DNA from 3 places in the Vibrio cyclitrophicus genome. Region 2 is predicted to be linked to each of the others. Evidence: predicted binding sites of a transcription regulator. Region 2 holds the regulator's gene; each other region holds the start of a gene.
What was found. The regulator MetJ, encoded in region 2, represses methionine synthesis genes. The targets are predictions, from matches to a motif close to TTAGACNTNTANANGTCTAA.
Positions count from the first base shown of each region.

Region 1: a site for MetJ is predicted at 3,444-3,463, ahead of metA (homoserine O-acetyltransferase MetA). Genes of this name have one in related genera too.
Region 3: a site for MetJ is predicted at 1,806-1,825, ahead of metH (methionine synthase). Genes of this name have one in related genera too.

Region 1 covers NZ_AP025480.1:1,870,785-1,877,163, reverse strand. The annotation lists gene OCW38_RS08150 (YgjP-like metallopeptidase domain-containing protein) at 1-132, shown strand, start outside; gene rlmF (23S rRNA (adenine(1618)-N(6))-methyltransferase RlmF) at 137-1,420, shown strand; gene pilW (type IV pilus biogenesis/stability protein PilW) at 1,542-2,309, opposite strand; gene metA (homoserine O-acetyltransferase MetA) at 2,479-3,420, opposite strand; gene OCW38_RS08130 (ATP-binding protein) at 3,707-4,075, shown strand; gene OCW38_RS08125 (DUF3859 domain-containing protein) at 4,160-4,582, shown strand; gene OCW38_RS08120 (M20/M25/M40 family metallo-hydrolase) at 4,688-5,794, opposite strand; partial or broken gene OCW38_RS08115 (GGDEF domain-containing protein) at 6,056-6,379, shown strand, end outside.
Region 2 covers NZ_AP025480.1:255,097-261,475, reverse strand. The annotation lists gene metF (methylenetetrahydrofolate reductase) at 1-555, opposite strand, end outside; gene OCW38_RS01165 (bifunctional aspartate kinase/homoserine dehydrogenase II) at 810-3,221, opposite strand; gene OCW38_RS01160 (O-succinylhomoserine (thiol)-lyase) at 3,224-4,405, opposite strand; gene metJ (met regulon transcriptional regulator MetJ) at 4,614-4,934, shown strand; gene OCW38_RS01150 (malic enzyme-like NAD(P)-binding protein) at 5,234-6,379, opposite strand, start outside.
Region 3 covers NZ_AP025480.1:2,990,746-2,997,124, reverse strand. The annotation lists gene OCW38_RS13110 (cation:proton antiporter) at 424-1,704, opposite strand; gene metH (methionine synthase) at 1,874-5,551, shown strand; gene lysC (lysine-sensitive aspartokinase 3) at 5,667-6,379, opposite strand, start outside.

The DNA of each region.
Region 1 (6,379 bases), 1.6 Mb from region 2:
GAACTGGCGCATATCAAAGAGAAAGAGCACGACAAAGCCTTTTACCAACTATGCTGTCACATGGAACCGGAATATCATCAACTTGAGTTGGATGCCCGTTTATTCATGATGTATTTAGATTTAAAGAAGTAGCCCAATGAGCCAATCACAAAATAGAACTACGCTAAGCCTGTCGAAAAACAGCACTTCATCAGTAAAAACAAAAGACAATCAAAATAAAGAAGATAGCGACAAGCGTATTTCTACAAAGAACACATCTGATAAAAGTCGCAAGAACAGCGTATCTAAAGGCGCTGGTAATAACAAAGCAAAGCGACCTTTTGCTAAAGATAACAAAGGGAAGCAGGGTGCGAATAAAGGTTCATTGAATAAGGGTTCTTTCAATAAAACGGCTTTTAACAAAAACGCAGCGCAGAAAAGACGTTCCGTTGAAAAACCTCAAGGCGGATTGCACCCAAGAAATCAACATACAGGCCGATACGATTTTGACCTGTTGGTCGCAGCACTGCCTGAATTGAAAGAACACCTGATTAAGAATCCAGTAGGGGAAGATACGGTTAACTTTTCTGATCCTCTGGCGGTCAAGCTTTTGAACAAAGCCTTACTTGCCCATCACTACGGTGTGAAGCATTGGGATATTCCTGCGGGTTACTTGTGCCCGCCAATTCCTGGCCGTGCTGATTACATCCACAGAGTGGCAGATCTCCTGAATAGCGATGGCCAAGGTGAACCTTATAACCATGCTTCTGTTAAAGCGTTGGATATTGGTGTTGGCGCGAACTGTATTTACCCAATCATTGGCGCGACAGAGTATAAGTGGCGCTGTACGGGGACGGATGTAGATCCTGTCTCAGTAAAAACAGCAAACTTCATTGCGGAGAGTAATGCGAACCTAAAAGGTAAGATCCGTACTCGCTTACAAGCTGACTCTGAATCTATCTTTAAAGGTGTAATTAAGGATAATGAGCGTTACGATGTAACTATCTGTAATCCTCCTTTCCATGGTTCACAAGAAGAAGCCGATCAAGGGTCGCAGCGTAAGTTAGATAATTTAGCGGCGAACCGTGCAAAGAAAGCAGGGCAATCATTCAAGCCTGAAGCGAGAAAAGCGCCTACTAAGCAAGATAAGCCAACATTGAACTTCGGTGGACAAAAAACGGAATTATGGTGTCCAGGTGGTGAAGCCGCATTTATCTTGAAAATGGCCAAAGAGAGTCAACTTTTTTCGACTCAGGTATTGTGGTTTACAACGCTAATTTCTAAGAAAGACAATGTAGATATGATCCGTTCAGAACTTGGCAAGCTCAGAGCAAAACAAGTGAAGGTGGTTGAAATGTCACAAGGCCAAAAAGTCAGTCGCTTCGTTGCTTGGACATTTATGGACGACGAACAGCGTCAACAATGGATCGAATTGAAATAACCAATCCAGAATTGAGGTAACCAGTTCAAAACCGACCTCTAAAACTTACAACGGGCTTGCTGATATTTTCAGCAAGCCCGTTTTCGATCTAATTATTCAATCATCTAAAACCTAAGCCGTTTTAAACAGAAAGCAGCTCGTCTAATTCATTTTGATACTTCTGCTGTAATGCGCTGTTACCGGCTTTCATTTCTAGTTCGATTAAGATTTGAAGTGAGGGTACTTGATAACCATAACGCTGGTGGAATTTAAACAGACGCAGCCGAGCATCGTTATAATCCTTAGTACTGACTTCTATCTTAGAGAGCTGAAGAATTGATTTTACGCGGTTTGGATCGTGGTCTATGGCTCGGGTGAAATAGTGCTTTGCTTGCTCTGTATTGCCGGCTTTAAAAGCACAAAACGCGGCATTTTCATAACTTGCAGATACCAAGTAATAGTAGGGTTGATCAATGGCACGATTGAAGAACTTGTCTGCTTGTTCAAATTTACCTTGCTTGCACAAAAACGTACCATAGTTGTTCAACACATTACCGTTTTTGGAGTCTAGTCTCAGAGCTTTTCGGTAAGTCATTCTCGCTGCGTCCACTTCACCAACTTTTTCATAATAATGTGCCATCGAAAGTCGTGCGCGGTAATAGCTTGGAGCATGCTTGACTGCGAGTTCTAGGTTTTCACGCGCTCTCACCATATTGCCTTGTCCCATGTAGCCCAAGCCCAATTCGATTCGAGATTCCGACATAGCGATAGGATCACTTTCAATCTTTGGTGGACCTTCAGTGACAGAGACGCAACCGACTAATGAAAGCGAGGCGAGGAGTACCATACTTGATAATGAAAGGGGGCGGGATAACGAAAAGGGTTTAGGTAATAATGGCTTGGCAGGCATGTGAAGCTCCTTATGAACACCAACCCATCATATGAAATCAAACCCATTGAAGTGGTAAATCTATTATGGAATGCGACCCACACACCATAAAAAAACCGCGCCCAATTCGGTGTTTTATCAACAACCTAATGAACGCGGCTTTATATGTTTGTGAATCGGAAGAAAAAACTTAATCGTCTTTGGTAAAGTTGTCTTCGCTGAAGTGATCCAAATCGTAAGGCGTTTGTTGGTAAACGCAGTAGTTCAACCAGTTTGAGAATAATAAGTGACCATGACTACGCCAACTTGCGACGGGCTTATTGTCTGGATTGTTGTTCGGATAGTAGTTGATTGGAATCACAGGCTCCATCCCTTCGCCTAAGTCGCGGATGTACTCATTGTGAAGCGTATGAGCATCATACTCAGGGTGACCCGTTACGAAGACATTTCGTTTGTCTTTGGTTGCGGCTAAATATACGCCTGCAACATCTGAAGTCGCGAGAACATCGAGATCAGTATGCTCTGCTAAGTATTCCTGAGAGAAATCAGCATAGCGAGAGTGCGGAGCTAAGAATGTATCGTCGAAGCCACGTAATATAGGATGGAATGGATTGTGTATCTCGTGGTTATAAACACCAGACAGCTTCTCTTTACGAGTGCGCTTTGGCAGATCATATAAGAGCTTTAAGCCTGCTTGAGCGGCCCAACATACATACAAAGTAGAAGTGACATGTTTGTTTGCCCATTCCATGATTGTTTTTAGATGGTCCCAATAGATAACATCTTCAAATTGAACCAAACCAAGTGGTGCTCCAGTGATGATCAGTCCATCAAAGTTGCGGTTTTTTACCATCTCAAATTGACGATAAAAGTTATCAAGGTGTTCAGTTGGCGTGTTTTTACTTGGTCGGTCATCAATGCGCAACAGTTCTACATCGACTTGCAATGGGCTGTTTGACAGTAGGCGTAAGAATTGAGTTTCAGTTTCAATCTTCTTCGGCATTAGGTTGAGGATCAAGACTCGAAGTGGACGAATTTCCTGTGTCGATGCTCTTGATAACGGCATAATAAAGATGTTTTCTTCACGAAGAACATCGGATGCTGGCAATTGGTCTGGAATGCGAATAGGCACAGCTTTCTCCCTAAGCTAGATATGTAGACGTCTATACTTCTAAATCTATAGTAGTTTGATACGCTTGTCGACATGCAAAGTGGATAGATGTAAATATTTTGTGTTTTATACCAGTTGAGATACCGAGTTTCTTGGAGAACTGAAGTCTGGTCTTTCAAACGTAAACTTGGCGTTATAGCTCAGTGCGTCGGTTTGAAAACTGGCAGATTGCCAAATGTCAGTTATCAAAGCAACTCGTTGGCATTTAAGATAAACTCACGCTTTTAAACAGACCATAAAGTATCTGATGAAGTTAATACTCATTCGAGGGTTGCCCGGTTCTGGCAAGTCAACAAAAGCAAAAACCTACGATGCACTCCACGTCGAAGCCGATATGTATTACGTGAATGAGAAAGGTGAGTACCGTTTTGACCCTAAGCAGTTACAGCAGGCACATAAGTGGTGTCAGAACACTGTAGAAAATGGCTTGAAACAAGGGCTAGATGTGGTTGTTTCGAATACCTTTGTTAAGCATTGGGAAATGAAGGCCTACCGCCAACTTGCACTCAAATATAAAGCAGAATTGTTTATCGAAGTGTGCCGAGAGCAATATGGCAGTATTCACGATATTGAACCTTCAGTGATTAAACGTATGGCGAAAGACTGGCAAGAATAGCCGTGTTCGGGGTTTAATGTCTGTACTCATAGTGAATGACAAACAACATCAATTATATAGAACAACATCAAGGTAACGATTGAAATGGCAAAGCGCTCTGTCATGGTCGACATGACTTCTTATGGTATCTATTCCACTTGGGATTCCAAATCAAAAGATCTTCCAAAAATCCAAGAGTTCACCACCATTGTCGACGCTGAAATCGATGTCGAATTTGGTTATATTCTGAATATCAAAAAAGCCAAAGGTGAGAAGATCCGTTACTGCATTTATCACCCCAATATCACTACAGACAAAGGTGAAGTGCTCGAACCGTTCGATGGCGAAGAGTATGTCGGTAACAATGATTGGGATTTCTACTTAGGTGACACTATCTGGGCGCCTGTCTCGAACAAGCTGGGCAAATGGCGCATGACGGTTGAGCTAAAAGGCAACATCATCGCCGACAAGACATTCGACCTAGTAGCAAAAGACGAAAGCCAGTTTTGGAAGCGTAGAGGTTTTTAGGCTAGAACTTCTGGCTAAATTCAGATACAAAAAAGCCGAGTCACATGTGAACTCGGCTTTTTGATATTGGCTAAATGGCTTTCACCACCTCGCTAACAAGTAAGATTATTGTGTTACGTAAGCCACTACAAACTCAGTGATTGCGACCATGTCTTTCACTGCAATGTATTCTTCAGTGGTGTGAACTTTCGCCATACCAGTAGAAAGGTTAACCGTTGTTAGGCCTTTCGCGTTGAAGTTGTTTGCATCGCTACCACCACCAGTGCGTTTGGTGTTTGCGGTTACGCCAAGCTTCTCAAACGCTGATTTGATAGAAAGAATATGCGGGTGATCGTCTGCAATAACGAATGCATCGTAAGCTCGAGTAGAGTCGATTTCTACTTCAGCGCCGAACTGCTTCGCACTCTCTTGGAATGTAGAGATCATGTGCTCAACTTGAGCTGTTAGCTTTTCGCCGCTTAGAGAACGAGCTTCAGCCACGACTTTAAGCTCTGGCATTACGATGTTAGTCGCTTGACCGCCTTCAACAATACCAACATTTGCTGTTGTTTCTTCATCGATACGAAGCAGGTTCATCTTAGTGATTGCGTCTGCAGCCACTTGAATTGCGCTGATGCCTTCTTCTGGCGCTAAACCAGCGTGAGCAGGGCGACCTTTGATCTTCGCAACAATTTTTTGCTGTCCAGGCGCTGCGTTTACGATGGTACCAATCGGGCCGCCTGTATCAAGCACGATAGCGTGCTCAGATTTGATGTAAGACATATCGAAGTTCAAAGAGCCGAATAGACCGCCCTCTTCGAATACAGTAAATGCAATCTCAATAGTTTTGTGTTCTTTGCCTTCCGCTTTAATTACGCGAACCGCTTCCATGATAGCTGCGATACCAGACTTATCGTCGCCACCCAGAATAGTGTTGCCTTTTGAACGGATGATGCCGTCTTCTATGATTGGCTCAATGCCGATACCTGGCGTTACTGTATCCATGTGGCAGCTGAATACAGTGCTGCCTGAAAGAGTGCCATCTAAACGTGCATAAATATTGAAACCGTTCGACACTTCTTCTGGAACAGCCAGTTTATGTACGTCAAAGCCTAATTCGCCTAGCTGCTCAGCCAGCGCTTCAGCAATGGCTTTTTCGTTACGTGATTCACTATCGATTTTCACAAGATCGCAGAAATGGTTGACAAGGCGTTGTTCATTAATTTGGGTCATTGTTAATTCTCATTATGCTTCCGCTTGTTCTAAAAAATCCGCGGAGGTAGGAACAGGAAAATCACTATAACGCCAATGAGGTAGATGATTGCCTGAGTTAAATCAAGAAAGTCGCCTGATTATTCTAATTAGTGAGAAATACACGTCGTCATTCTGCTAAATAGCGATATTTTAATCTGCATGGCGATCGGTATAATAAGTTTCTAATATAAGTAAACAGCAGTGATATGATCACTCAATTTGTAACGGTCTTAATACATGATATTGAGTGATCTTGAACGAGTATTTGCATTTTTTGAAGTGGTTGGGAGCAGAAGTTGGAAAGTGCTAAGCTTAAAAACACTGGCTGAATATTACGAATCCCAGGGTGACCTTGATACTGCCCCGAAATACTACAAACAATATTATCATGGCAACAAAGCGCTGCTGTTTGATAAAAGGCAGAGCGACATTTTCTTATTAGAACAAGATTATGCAACCGCGACACTCGCCAAAGAAAATGAGCTACTCAATACTGAAAAAGACCTCAACGAATTATTACTTCAAAAGGAACAACTTAGAAACAGAATCGTGATCGCATTAATT
Region 2 (6,379 bases):
AAAGAATTGCGTGATGGCACGGTTAGCGCCAGCATCCACTTTACGCTTCAGGTTAATAAGGTCTGATTGAGCACTTTTTGCTTCAGGGTGAACCTCAGGGAAAGCTGCAACAGAGATATCAAAGTCGTGGCGAGATTTAAGCAGCTCAACCAAGTCAGATGCATACATATCTGGAGCGCCACCGCCTGCTGGGATATCACCACGCAACGCAACAATGCTCTCAATGCCATTTGCCCAGTAATCATCAGCAATTTGAATCAGCTCTTCACGGCTAGCATCAATACACGTTAAGTGTGGTGCAGCAATTAGGCCTGTTTGGTTCTTAATTTCTTTAATAATTGAGTGGGTACGATCACGCTCACCCGAGTTTGCACCGTAGGTTACTGATACAAATTTTGGTTGGAGTGTTTTAAGACGGTGAACAGAATTCCACAAGGTCTCTTCCATCTTCTCACTGCTTGGTGGAAAAAACTCAAATGACACATTGATGCTGTCAGAAAGCTCAGCGATATTCTGATTTAAAGCGTCGATATGGCCTGCGTGTGTGTATCCCATCTTACTCTCCCTGTGGCAAAAACAACCACTAAAACTCAAATCCTTAAACGACGTTTAGACGTCTATATGTCTGTAGAATGTATTGAATACGATTTAATGTCAATAGATCCATTATGAATTTTTCTCAAGTAGATCGTGAGAAAAACTCAAGTCGATAGGTGAGTTGCCAAGAAGAAATAATGTAAAAAAAAGGCTGAAAAACACATCGTGCTTCCAGCCTTATTTATCTTAGTGAATAGTATGCTATTTAGAATTTAAAACAGGCTAGACATTCTGTTTAGATCAGATTGAATTGCACCTGCCGTCACTTCACGCCCCGCTCCTGGGCCACGAATAACCAATGGATTATCTTTGTACCATTTGCTCTCAATCGCAAAGATGTTATCGCAAGGCAGTAAGTTAGCCAGCGCATGCTCTTTCGACAACGCCTCCACACCGACCGTTGCCTTGCCGTTCTTCTCTAAACGCGCTACGTAACGTAAAACCTTCTGCTGAGAGTGCGCTTTTTCTAAACGCTCGGCCAGTTCTTCACTCAACACAGAAGCCTTATCAAAGAAATCATCCACTGATAAATCTTGCAGCGCTTCAGGTACTAGCGATTCGACTTTTACGTTTTCAGGCTCGATCTCTAAACCAGATTCACGCGCTAGAATCACCAACTTACGCATTACGTCTGAACCATCTAAGTCAGCACGTGGGTCTGGTTCAGTAAGGCCTTGTTGCCATGCTAAGTCGACCAACTCACTGAACGGTACTGTGCCATCAAACTGTTGGAACAACCAAGACAACGTGCCTGAGAAAATGCCAGACAACGCAATGATGTCATCGCCACTCTCACGCAGGTCGCGTACCGTGTGGTTAATCGGCAAACCTGCACCAACGGTCGCGTTGTATAACCAGTGACGGCTGATCTTAGCAAACGCATCTTGCACCTGATGGTAATACTCACTTGATGCAGAGCCTGCAACCTTGTTGGCCGAGATCAAATGAATGCCTTGTTGTGCGATTTGCAGATATTTTGCTGCAAGCACTGGGCTCGCTGTAACATCAAGAACCACCGCTTCATCGTAACCCTGAATCGAACCTAAGCGCTCTAACCAATCGTTACCATTATTAGCAATCGCTTCATCATCAAAACGCTTACTAACAGACGTCGCATCAATGCCTTGATCGTCGAACCAATAGGTTTGGCTATCAACCACCGCAACCAACTCAAAGTTCATTCCACGACGCTTTTCAAGTTCAGCCTTTTGCTCAACAAACAGGCTTAACCAACTTGAACCAATGTTGCCCTTACCACATAAGGCAATCGCCACACGCTTCTGTGCTTGAAACAATTGAGAATGAATGCCTTTCACTAAGCTTGAGGTTTCACTCTTACGAATCACTGCGACCAAGCTTAAGCCTGAATTCGCTTCTGAGATAAATTCAACCGGTGAGCTCTTTAGTTGCTGGTAGAAGCCGTAGCAATGGTTCGGGTTTTTAGTCACACCCGCACCCACTGCAGCAATCAGAGAGAAACCTTCCTTTAGTTTGATTTCAGCTTCAATCGCATGGTCTTGTAGGTATTCCAGAGCACCACCAGCGATCTCTTCTGTGTAAGCAAGACGCAAGCAATGTTGATCCGGTTCAAGTTCATAAGCAAGTGGCTCTAGTTGAGCACGCTTAAGACCTTCCAACACTTCACTTTCTAGACGGTCGAAATCATGTCCGTGACCAAACGTCAGTTGCACGATAAGAACTTCATCTAAAGAGGTAATAATTTTTGCACCACGACCTGAAGCCAGTACTCGCTCTATCTGTGTAGAGCCCGCCTCTGGCTGGTAACTGCAGCGTAAGCTCAGATCCATAGCACTTTGAGCCACAGGTTGTAGCGTTCGGCTATGAAGCACAGGAGCCGCTAGACGAGCCAGTTCACTCGCTTCATCAAGACGAAGTAAAGGTAACAAACACGCATCTGAAACTAAACGAGGATCAGCGCTGTATACACCAGCCACGTCACTCCAAATCGTTACGCGTTCAACTTCTGCCAAAGCACCAATCACGGTCGCCGAGTAATCCGAACCGTTGCGGCCGAGCAGCACTGTTTCGCCCTCGCAGTTCTGAGCCATAAAGCCAGTAATCACTACACGGCAATGCGTATGCTGAGCCAAAACTTCTTTAATCAGAGGGTAAGAACGTGCGCGATCAACTTCAGGTTGAGCGCCCACTTCTGCTCGTAAAAAAGCACGCGCATCTTGAGCGACGGCTTGTAAATCATTTTGGCACAACAAAGCCGCCAACAAGCGTGAAGACCAAACTTCGCCATGACCAAGCACTTGCGCTTTTTGCACTTCACTTAGAGGAGCAGTTAACTCTCCTAAAGCGGTGAATTCTTGTTGGATGGTTGCCGTTAGTTGCACTGCGAGCTCACCTTCAAGAAGCACTTCAATCAGCTCTAGTTGGAACTGACGAAGAGTTTGTAGGCACTCATGGGCAATACGACCATCTTTATCGAGAGCTTCAACAAACTCTATCAAGCGGTTGGTTGTTTTACCTGCGGCAGATACCACAACCAAATCGGTTGCTGATGAATATTCTCTAAGAATGTTCACAACGCGTTGGTAACATTCAGGGTTCGCTAAGCTGCTACCACCAAATTTATGTAGCTGGCGAAAGGTTGTCATTATTAACCCTCCCCTTCAGCGATAAAGCGTTTTGTCTTTTCAAAGGCTTGCTTGAGATCGTCAATCAAATCTTCAGCGTCTTCTAAACCAACCGAAAGGCGTAATAGTTGCTGAGAGATCCCCGCTTCTGCCAAGGCTTCTTCACCCATTGCACGGTGAGTCATCGACGCAGGGTGACAAATCAAGCTTTCAACACCGCCCAAAGACTCAGCTAAAGAGAACAGCGCTAACTCGCCAACAAAGTATTTAAGCGCCTCAAATGAGCCTGAAAATTCAAAGCTCAGCATTGAACCAAAGCCAGACTGCTGTTTCTTCGCAATATCATGACCTGGGTGGTCAGATAAACTTGGGTGATAAATAGTGCCAACAAGATCTTGCTGCTGTAGCGAAGTTAAGATTTCACGCGAGCTCTCTTCATGAACACGCATACGAGCCCCAAGCGTACGAATACCACGTAGCGTCATGTAGCTATCAAACGGTGTGCCGGTCGCACCGATGCAGTTGCCCCACCAAGCTAACTCTTCAGCGTGCTCTTCCGTCTTGGTAACGACCACACCACCAATCACGTCTGAGTGACCATTAATGAATTTCGTTGTTGAGTGGATAACAAAATCGGCACCTAGCTCTAACGGCTTTTGGAACACAGGCGTCAAAAACGTATTATCAACAGCAACCAATGCACCCACTTCTTTTGCTTTACGGCAAGTTTCAGCAATATCAACCACGCGAACCAGTGGGTTCGATGGAGTCTCTAATAAGATCAGCTTAGGCTTAAGTGCGATCGCCGCATCTAGCGCAGCTTGATCCGATTGATCAACAAACAGCACTTTAAAATCGCCTTTAAGCGAACGCGTGTTAAATAGACGGTAAGTACCACCATAACAATCGTGTGGTGCGACAATAAGATCATCACCACCTAAGAAAGTAGACACCCATAAGTTAAGCGCCGACGTGCCACAGTTAGTCACAACGGCACCTTTACCAGACTCCAGTTCAAACAGAGCAGTTTCTAATAAACCACGGTTTGGGTTACCAGAACGGGTGTAATCGTACTTTGGCACTTCACCAAAAGCGGGAAAACCGTAGTTAGTCGACAGATAAATAGGTGGAACTACGGCATGATGTTGAGTGTCTGACTCGATGCCAGTACGTACGGCGATGGTTGCTGGCTTCCGGCTGCTCATAGGTGCTTCCTTACAAGTTTGGCGTCTGGGTATCACAGCAGCTTGTGGGGTTTTTGCGGCTGTGTTAGATATATGTTATTCACTTTACTTTCATAAACGTGAGACGTCAACACTTCTAGACGTCTATATGTCTTTGCTTATGGCAGTAAATCCCGCTAAAATCACCACTATTAATTTATTCTAACAACTAAAGTGATGAAGGTACGCAATGGCCGACTGGAATGGTGAATACATAAGCCCATATGCTGAGCATGGAAAGAAAAGCGAACAAGTAAAGAAAATTACAGTTTCTATCCCTCTAAAAGTGTTAAAGGTTCTCACTGACGAGCGTACTCGCCGCCAGATTAACAACCTACGCCATGCAACAAACAGTGAGCTACTGTGCGAAGCCTTTCTACATGCGTACACAGGCCAGCCACTGCCAACGGATGAAGACCTTCGTAAAGATCGCCCAGATGATATTCCTGCTGAAGTGAAAGAACTGATGACAGCAATGGGTATCGAGTTCGAAGCATTTGACGAAGAATAACAATAACTCAGTCGCTGCCTTCAGTATTGATCCGCTATAGCTGAACCCTATTTGTCACATCAGCCACTATCTTATCTAGGCGTGTGCTGTAAATGATAGACATAAAAAAACCGACTCCTGATGAGTCGGTTTTTTATTATTCTTTTTTGCTCAATCGAGCAACCGCTATAACAAGCGATTACGCCATCCAGTATCTATGCCATACGCTTTTATGCCATACGCTTTTATGCCATACGCTTTTATGCCATACGCTTTTATGCCATACGCTTTTATGCCATACGCTTTTATGCCATATGCTTTTATGCCATATAGTTAGCAGGCATCTCAATACGAGCTACGCCAGATTCAACTGCCGCTACGGCTACCGCTTTTGCTACACGAGGAAGTAGACGTGGGTCCATTGGCTTAGGAATGATGTAACCCTTACCGAACTTCAGTGCAGTCTCACCTGCAACTGCTAGTACTTCAGCTGGAACTTCTTCTTTCGCTAGTTCACGAATAGCTTTAACCGCCGCTAGCTTCATTTCGTCATTGATTTCGCTCGCACGTACGTCTAGTGCACCACGGAAAATGAATGGGAAACAAAGTACGTTGTTTACCTGGTTAGGGTAATCACTGCGGCCTGTACCCATAATTAGATCAGAACGAACTTCGTGAGCAAGCTGTGGCTTGATCTCTGGATCAGGGTTTGAACATGCAAACACAACTGGCTTATCAGCCATTAGCGTTAGTGCTTCTGCTGGTAGCAAATTAGGGCCCGATACGCCCAAGAAAAGATCAGCACCTTCAATAACATCTTCAAGCGTACGCTTGTCGGTGTTGTTTGCGAACAGTGCTTTGTACTCATTCAGGTCATCACGACGAGTGTGGATCACACCTTTACGATCAAGCATGTAGATCTTCTCACGCTGAGCGCCACACTTAATCAGTAATTCCATACAAGCAACTGCGGCTGCTCCAGCGCCTAAGCAAACGATCTTACACTCTTCGAGTTTTTTACCTTGAAGCTCGATTGCGTTCAGCATACCCGCGGCAGTTACAATCGCAGTACCATGTTGGTCATCGTGGAATACAGGTACATCACAACGCTCAATCAGGCGACGTTCAATTTCAAAACAGTCTGGTGCTTTGATGTCTTCTAGGTTAATACCGCCGAATGTATCTGCGATATTCGCAACCGTATCAACGAACTCATCGATTGTGCGGTGTTTTACTTCAATATCGATAGAATCTAAACCAGCAAAACGCTTAAACAGTAACGCTTTACCTTCCATAACAGGTTTAGAAGCAATAGGGCCAAGGTTACCTAAGCCAAGAATCGCGGTACCGTTAGAGATAACTGCAACCATGTTGCCTTTACCTGTGTACTTGTAAACGTTATCGACGTTCTGTGCGATCTCTCGGACTGGCTCAGCCACACCAGGACTGTATGCAAGTGCTAGGTC
Region 3 (6,379 bases), 680 kb from region 2:
AGTTGAAAAATAGAGTCTTTCTGCTCAACACTCATTTAATACCGCAGCTTCCGATAATGGCTAAAGTTACTGCTGTTAGGCTCTTAGTCTCATTACTTTTGTTTCAAGATTAAATAGTAAACCCTATCCAATTTATACTTATACAACTGAAGACCGATTTGGTGGGGATGCCCAATAGTGCCAAAGGTGAACGAGTTCTTTGCATGACTTGTCCCTAGTAAGAACTAGAATAGAGCTAAGATCGTTGTTTCACGAGTCTTCTACATAGTTATTAAATTTCTTTTGCCTTCCTTGGGTCTCAGCTCGATCTAGAATTTAGTCCACATAGATGCTTTTGAGTGTGGAATATTTGACGTGTCCAATTTCTAGAGGATACAAAAAAGGCCACCTAAATTAGGCAGCCTAGTTTAATATTATGAGATGTTAATCTAGCTCTTTCTCTGCTTGCTTTGCTTTTTCGATCATAGGAGTAATTGTCGAGCCTTGTACTAAAATCGAGAATACAACTACCGCATAGGTCATAACGAGGATAACTTCTTTTACATCGATGAGCTTCTCTTCAATTACCCAAATGCCAGAAGGTATAGAAAGTGCCATAGCGAGAGCTAAGCCGCCACGTAAACCACCCCAAGTTAGAATTTTTATAGACCATGGGTTATAAGTTCTAAAGCGCTTAAACCCGATATAAGACAAGAAGACACTTAGGTAGCGAGCGCTTAGTACTAGAGGAACGGCGAACGCCATTAAGATCCAGTCTTCTTGGTGGAATTTGAATAGCAACATTGACATACCGATTAGTAAAAACAATACACCATTTAAAAACTCGTCTATTAGCTCCCAGAAATGGTCTAAGTGGTCTTCACTCTCTTTTGAGAATCCGATAAAGCGTGTCCAGTTACCAATCATGATACCTGATACCACCATTGCCAATGGTCCCGATACATGTAGAACTTCAGCAAAGGCATAACCAGCAGTTGGGATACCGATAGTTAATAGTAACTCCATCGAGTGGTCATCTGTATTGCTAATTAAGTAGTGGAATACGAGGCCTAAAGCAAAACCGTAGACAATTCCGCCAATCGCTTCTTGGACAAAAAGCATAGTTACACTGCAGACTGTTGGCGCTTCTGTACCAAATGCGATAGTAAATAGGGTTACGAAGATAACTAAACCAAAACCATCGTTAAATAGAGACTCTCCCTCGATTTGAGTAGAGATTCGTCTTGGCGCATCGAGTTTCTTTACGATGGCTAACACGGCAATTGGATCGGTCGGGGAGATTAGAGAGCCAAAGAGTAAGCAGTAAATTAGATCAAATTGAATACCGATGAACTGACAGAACCCATAGAGCACAAAACCAATAAAGAATGTTGAAAATAGCGTTGCCCCTAATGCGAGTACTGTTATTTCCCACTTTTGGTCTTTTAGGTTTGGTAATTTAATTCCCAACCCGCCTGCAAATAGTAAGAACCCTAATATCCCTTTTAGAAGGAAATCTTCAAAATTGATACTGGCAACGGTCTCTGAGGCAATGTCTGCCAATTGGAACCAATTATTTTGTCCCGCAATGATAATCAATAGAGATAGCATCATTGAACCAGCTGTGATGGCGATGGTTGTCTGCATCTTACCAATTTTGGTATTCACGAAAGCAATAAGCATGGCAGCAGCGGACAAGAAGCATAAGGTGTAATAGACCGACATTGGTATTCCAACATGTAACAAAGTATGAATATGAATTTTCGTTGTCTCATGCTCAAATAGCAAACATTTTTTTGTCATGACTCGGTAATCAATTTCCTTTTTTAGACGTCTAGACTCCTTTTTAATGTGTGATAGGATGGAGGGATAATTAAAGGAATGAGGTTGTACTGTGGGAAGTAATGTAAGGCAAAAGATTGAAGCTCTGTTGAAGCAACGAATTTTACTGATCGATGGTGGCATGGGCACTATGATTCAGGACTATAAATTGGAAGAGCAAGACTACCGCGGTGAACGTTTTGCTAATTGGCATAGTGACTTAAAGGGCAACAATGACCTTTTAGTTCTTACACAGCCCAAGCTTATCAAAGATATCCATACTGAATATTTGGAAGCTGGGGCTGATATCCTCGAAACCAATACCTTTAATGCAACAACCATTGCTATGGCCGACTATGATATGGAAAGCCTTAGCGAAGAAATTAACTTTGCTGCTGCCAAGCTAGCTCGTGAAGCTGCTGATGAGTGGACAGCAAAGACTCCGGATAAACCTCGCTTTGTGGCAGGGGTGTTAGGTCCAACAAACCGAACGTGTTCTATATCCCCAGATGTTAATGATCCAGGCTACCGTAATGTTAGCTTTGATGAGCTTGTTGAAGCTTACTCCGAATCGACACGAGCACTTATTAAAGGCGGCTCAGATCTTATTCTTATCGAGACTATCTTCGACACGTTAAATGCAAAAGCATGTTCTTTTGCTGTTGAATCGGTTTTTGAAGAAGTTGGTATTAAATTGCCAGTCATGATCTCAGGCACCATAACTGATGCATCAGGCCGTACGCTTTCAGGACAGACTACTGAGGCATTCTATAACGCCCTTCGTCATGTTAAACCTATTTCGTTTGGATTGAACTGTGCACTCGGGCCAGATGAACTGCGAGAGTACGTTGGTGAGATGTCCCGTATCTCAGAAAGCTATGTTTCTGCTCACCCTAACGCCGGTTTACCTAATGCGTTTGGCGAGTATGACCTTTCTCCCGAAGATATGGCTGAACATGTTAAGGAATGGGCTGAAAGTGGCTTCTTAAACTTAATTGGTGGCTGTTGTGGTACGACACCAGAACATATTCGCCAGATGGCCGAGGCTGTTGACGGTGTAATGCCGCGCCAATTACCCGATTTGCCAGTCTCTTGCCGTCTTTCGGGGTTAGAGCCGTTGACGATCGCCAAAGAATCTCTGTTTGTGAACGTAGGTGAGCGTACTAACGTTACCGGCTCAGCTCGATTTAAGCGCCTGATTAAAGAAGAGCTTTACGATGAAGCGTTGAGTGTTGCTCGAGAGCAAGTAGAAAACGGTGCACAAATCATTGATATCAACATGGATGAAGGGATGCTAGACGCTGAGGCGTGCATGGTTAAATTCCTTAATCTATGTGCATCTGAGCCAGAGATCTCGAAAGTGCCAGTCATGGTCGACTCTTCAAAATGGGAAGTTATTGAAGCGGGTCTGAAATGTATTCAGGGTAAAGGCATCGTTAACTCTATCTCATTGAAGGAAGGGAAAGAGAAGTTTGTCGAGCAAGCTAAATTAGTTCGTCGTTATGGTGCCGCAGTCATTGTGATGGCCTTCGATGAAGTCGGCCAAGCCGATACTCGAGAGCGTAAAGTTGAGATCTGTACCAATGCCTACAACATTCTTGTTGATGAAGTCGGTTTCCCACCTGAAGATATTATTTTCGATCCGAACATTTTTGCAGTTGCGACGGGCATTGACGAGCATAACAATTATGCGGTTGATTTTATTGAAGCAGTAGGAGATATCAAACGCGATCTTCCTCATGCAATGATCTCTGGTGGTGTATCGAATGTTTCGTTCTCGTTCCGCGGTAATAACTACGTTCGTGAGGCAATCCACGCAGTATTCCTATACCACTGTTTCAAAAATGGTATGGATATGGGTATCGTAAATGCCGGGCAGTTAGAGATTTACGATAACGTGCCTGAAGATTTACGTGAAGCGGTTGAAGATGTAGTACTTAACCGTCGTGATGATTCGACAGAACGTTTGCTTGATATGGCAACCGAGTACCTAGAGCGAGCCGTTGGTAAAGTTGAAGATAAGTCAGCTCTAGAATGGCGAACTTGGCCAGTAGAAAAGCGCTTAGAACACTCTTTAGTGAAAGGTATTACCGATTTTATTGTTGAAGATACCGAAGAAGCTCGCGTTAATGCCTCTCGCCCTATTGAGGTGATTGAAGGCCCATTAATGGATGGTATGAACGTGGTTGGTGATCTGTTTGGTGAAGGTAAAATGTTCCTTCCTCAAGTAGTGAAATCTGCCCGTGTTATGAAGCAGGCGGTAGCACATCTAGAACCATTTATTAATGCAACTAAAGATGTTGGTGCGACTAACGGAAAAATCTTACTGGCGACCGTAAAAGGCGATGTTCACGATATTGGCAAAAACATTGTGGGCGTTGTCTTGCAGTGTAATAACTACGAAATTATCGATTTAGGCGTGATGGTTTCATGTGAAAAAATCCTTAAGGTCGCTAAAGAAGAGAATGTCGACATTATTGGTTTGTCGGGTCTGATTACCCCTTCTCTTGATGAAATGGTACATGTTGCCAAAGAGATGGAGAGACAAGGCTTTAAGCTGCCTCTTCTTATTGGCGGAGCAACGACATCTAAAGCACACACTGCGGTTAAGATTGAGCAGAACTACTCTGAGCCAGTTGTTTATGTCAATAACGCATCTCGCGCTGTAGGCGTTTGTACTTCATTACTCTCTGATGAATTGAAACCTGCTTTCGTTGAGAGGTTGAACATCGATTATGATCGAGTTAGAGACCAACACAATCGTAAAAAACCTCGTACCAAGCCCGTCACACTTGAGAAAGCTCGTGCCAATAAAGTTGCTATCGATTGGGATGCCTACACTCCCCCTGCGCCCGCTAAGCCGGGAGTACATATTTTCAGTGATTTTGATGTAGCGACTTTGCGTCAGTACATCGACTGGACTCCGTTCTTTATGACATGGTCATTAGTTGGTAAGTACCCAGCAATCCTTGATCACGAAGAGGTGGGGGATGAAGCTAAACGACTATTCAAAGATGCCAACGATTTGTTGGATCGCGTAGAGAAAGAGAAGTTACTTGAAGCTCGTGGTATGTGTGCCATGTTCCCTGCGAACAGTGTGGGTGATGATATCGAGGTGTATACCGATGAATCCCGTACAGAAGTGCTGAAGGTTCTGCATAATCTTCGCCAGCAAACCGAGAAGCCAAAAGGTTTTAACTACTGCTTGTCAGATTACATTGCTCCAAAAGGCAGCGGTAAAGCTGACTGGATTGGTGGCTTTGCGGTTACTGGCGGTATTGGTGAGCGAGAGCTTGCTGATGAATATAAAGCTAATGGTGATGACTACAATGCGATCATGATTCAGGCGGTTGCGGACCGTTTGGCTGAAGCGTTTGCAGAATATTTACACAAAGAAGTGAGAAAGGACATTTGGGGTTACTCGCCTGATGAGGATTTGTCTAACGACGATTTGATTCGAGAGAAGTACCAAGGTATTCGTCCAGCTCCGGGTTACCCTGCTTGCCCAGAACATACAGAGAAAGGCACATTGTGGGAGTTGATGGACGTTGAAAAAGCCATCGACATGTCACTAACCACGAGTTACGCAATGTGGCCAGGTGCCTCAGTGTCGGGTATGTACTTCTCTCATCCTGATTCGCGATATTTTGCGATTGCACAGATTCAACAGGATCAAGTAGAAAGCTATGCTGATCGTAAGGGCTGGGATATGTTGGAAGCTGAGAAGTGGTTAGGTCCAAACATTAACTAGTTTGAATCTATGACGAGCTTTGGTTCGTAAAGTAAAAAAGAGAAAGGGTTGCTCAAGAGCAACCCTTTTTGTATCTGGGGTTTGGTTAATTAAAACCAATTAATTAACCATCGCCTTATTCAAATAACTCTTGGTGAAGTTTTTGGATCGCCAACTTAGAAACAGATGCATCTAGCAAGAAGCATAAGTTGTGTGGGCTTGCTCCGTAACAAATCATACGTAGATTGAAATCTTCCAGAGTGCCAAACACCTGCTTTGCATAGCCTTTATTTTCACTCATGTTGTTGCCAATAAGCGCAACAAGGCATAGGTCGTGTTCAATATCTACAGAACACAACTCTTCAAGCTCCAGTCGAGCAGCTTCTGGTAACTCAGGAGCGCCACCTGATGTGTCTGTTTGATCGAGAGTCAGTGAGACACTGATCTCTGAAGTCGTGATGAGATCGACTGAGATCTTATGTTTAGCAAGGATCTCGAATACCTTCGCCAAAAAGCCGTAAGCATGGAACATGTTTGCACTGCGAAGTGTAACCATCGTTTGGTTGCAACGAAGAGCAAGTGCTCTGAATAATGGTGAGCTTTCAACTTCTTGGCGAATCCAAGTTCCACCTAACTCTGGTGCTTTAGAAGAGCCGACAAATACCGGGATTTGGTGGCGCAATGCAGGTACTAGAGTTGAAGGGTGCAGTATCTTCGCACCAAAGTTTGCCATTTCCGATGCTTCGCTAAAACTGATCTCTGGAATAGGAGATGCTTTCGGTGCGATGCGTGGATCTGTCGTGTAAATACCCGGAACATCTGTCCAGATTTCCAACCCCATTGCCTGTA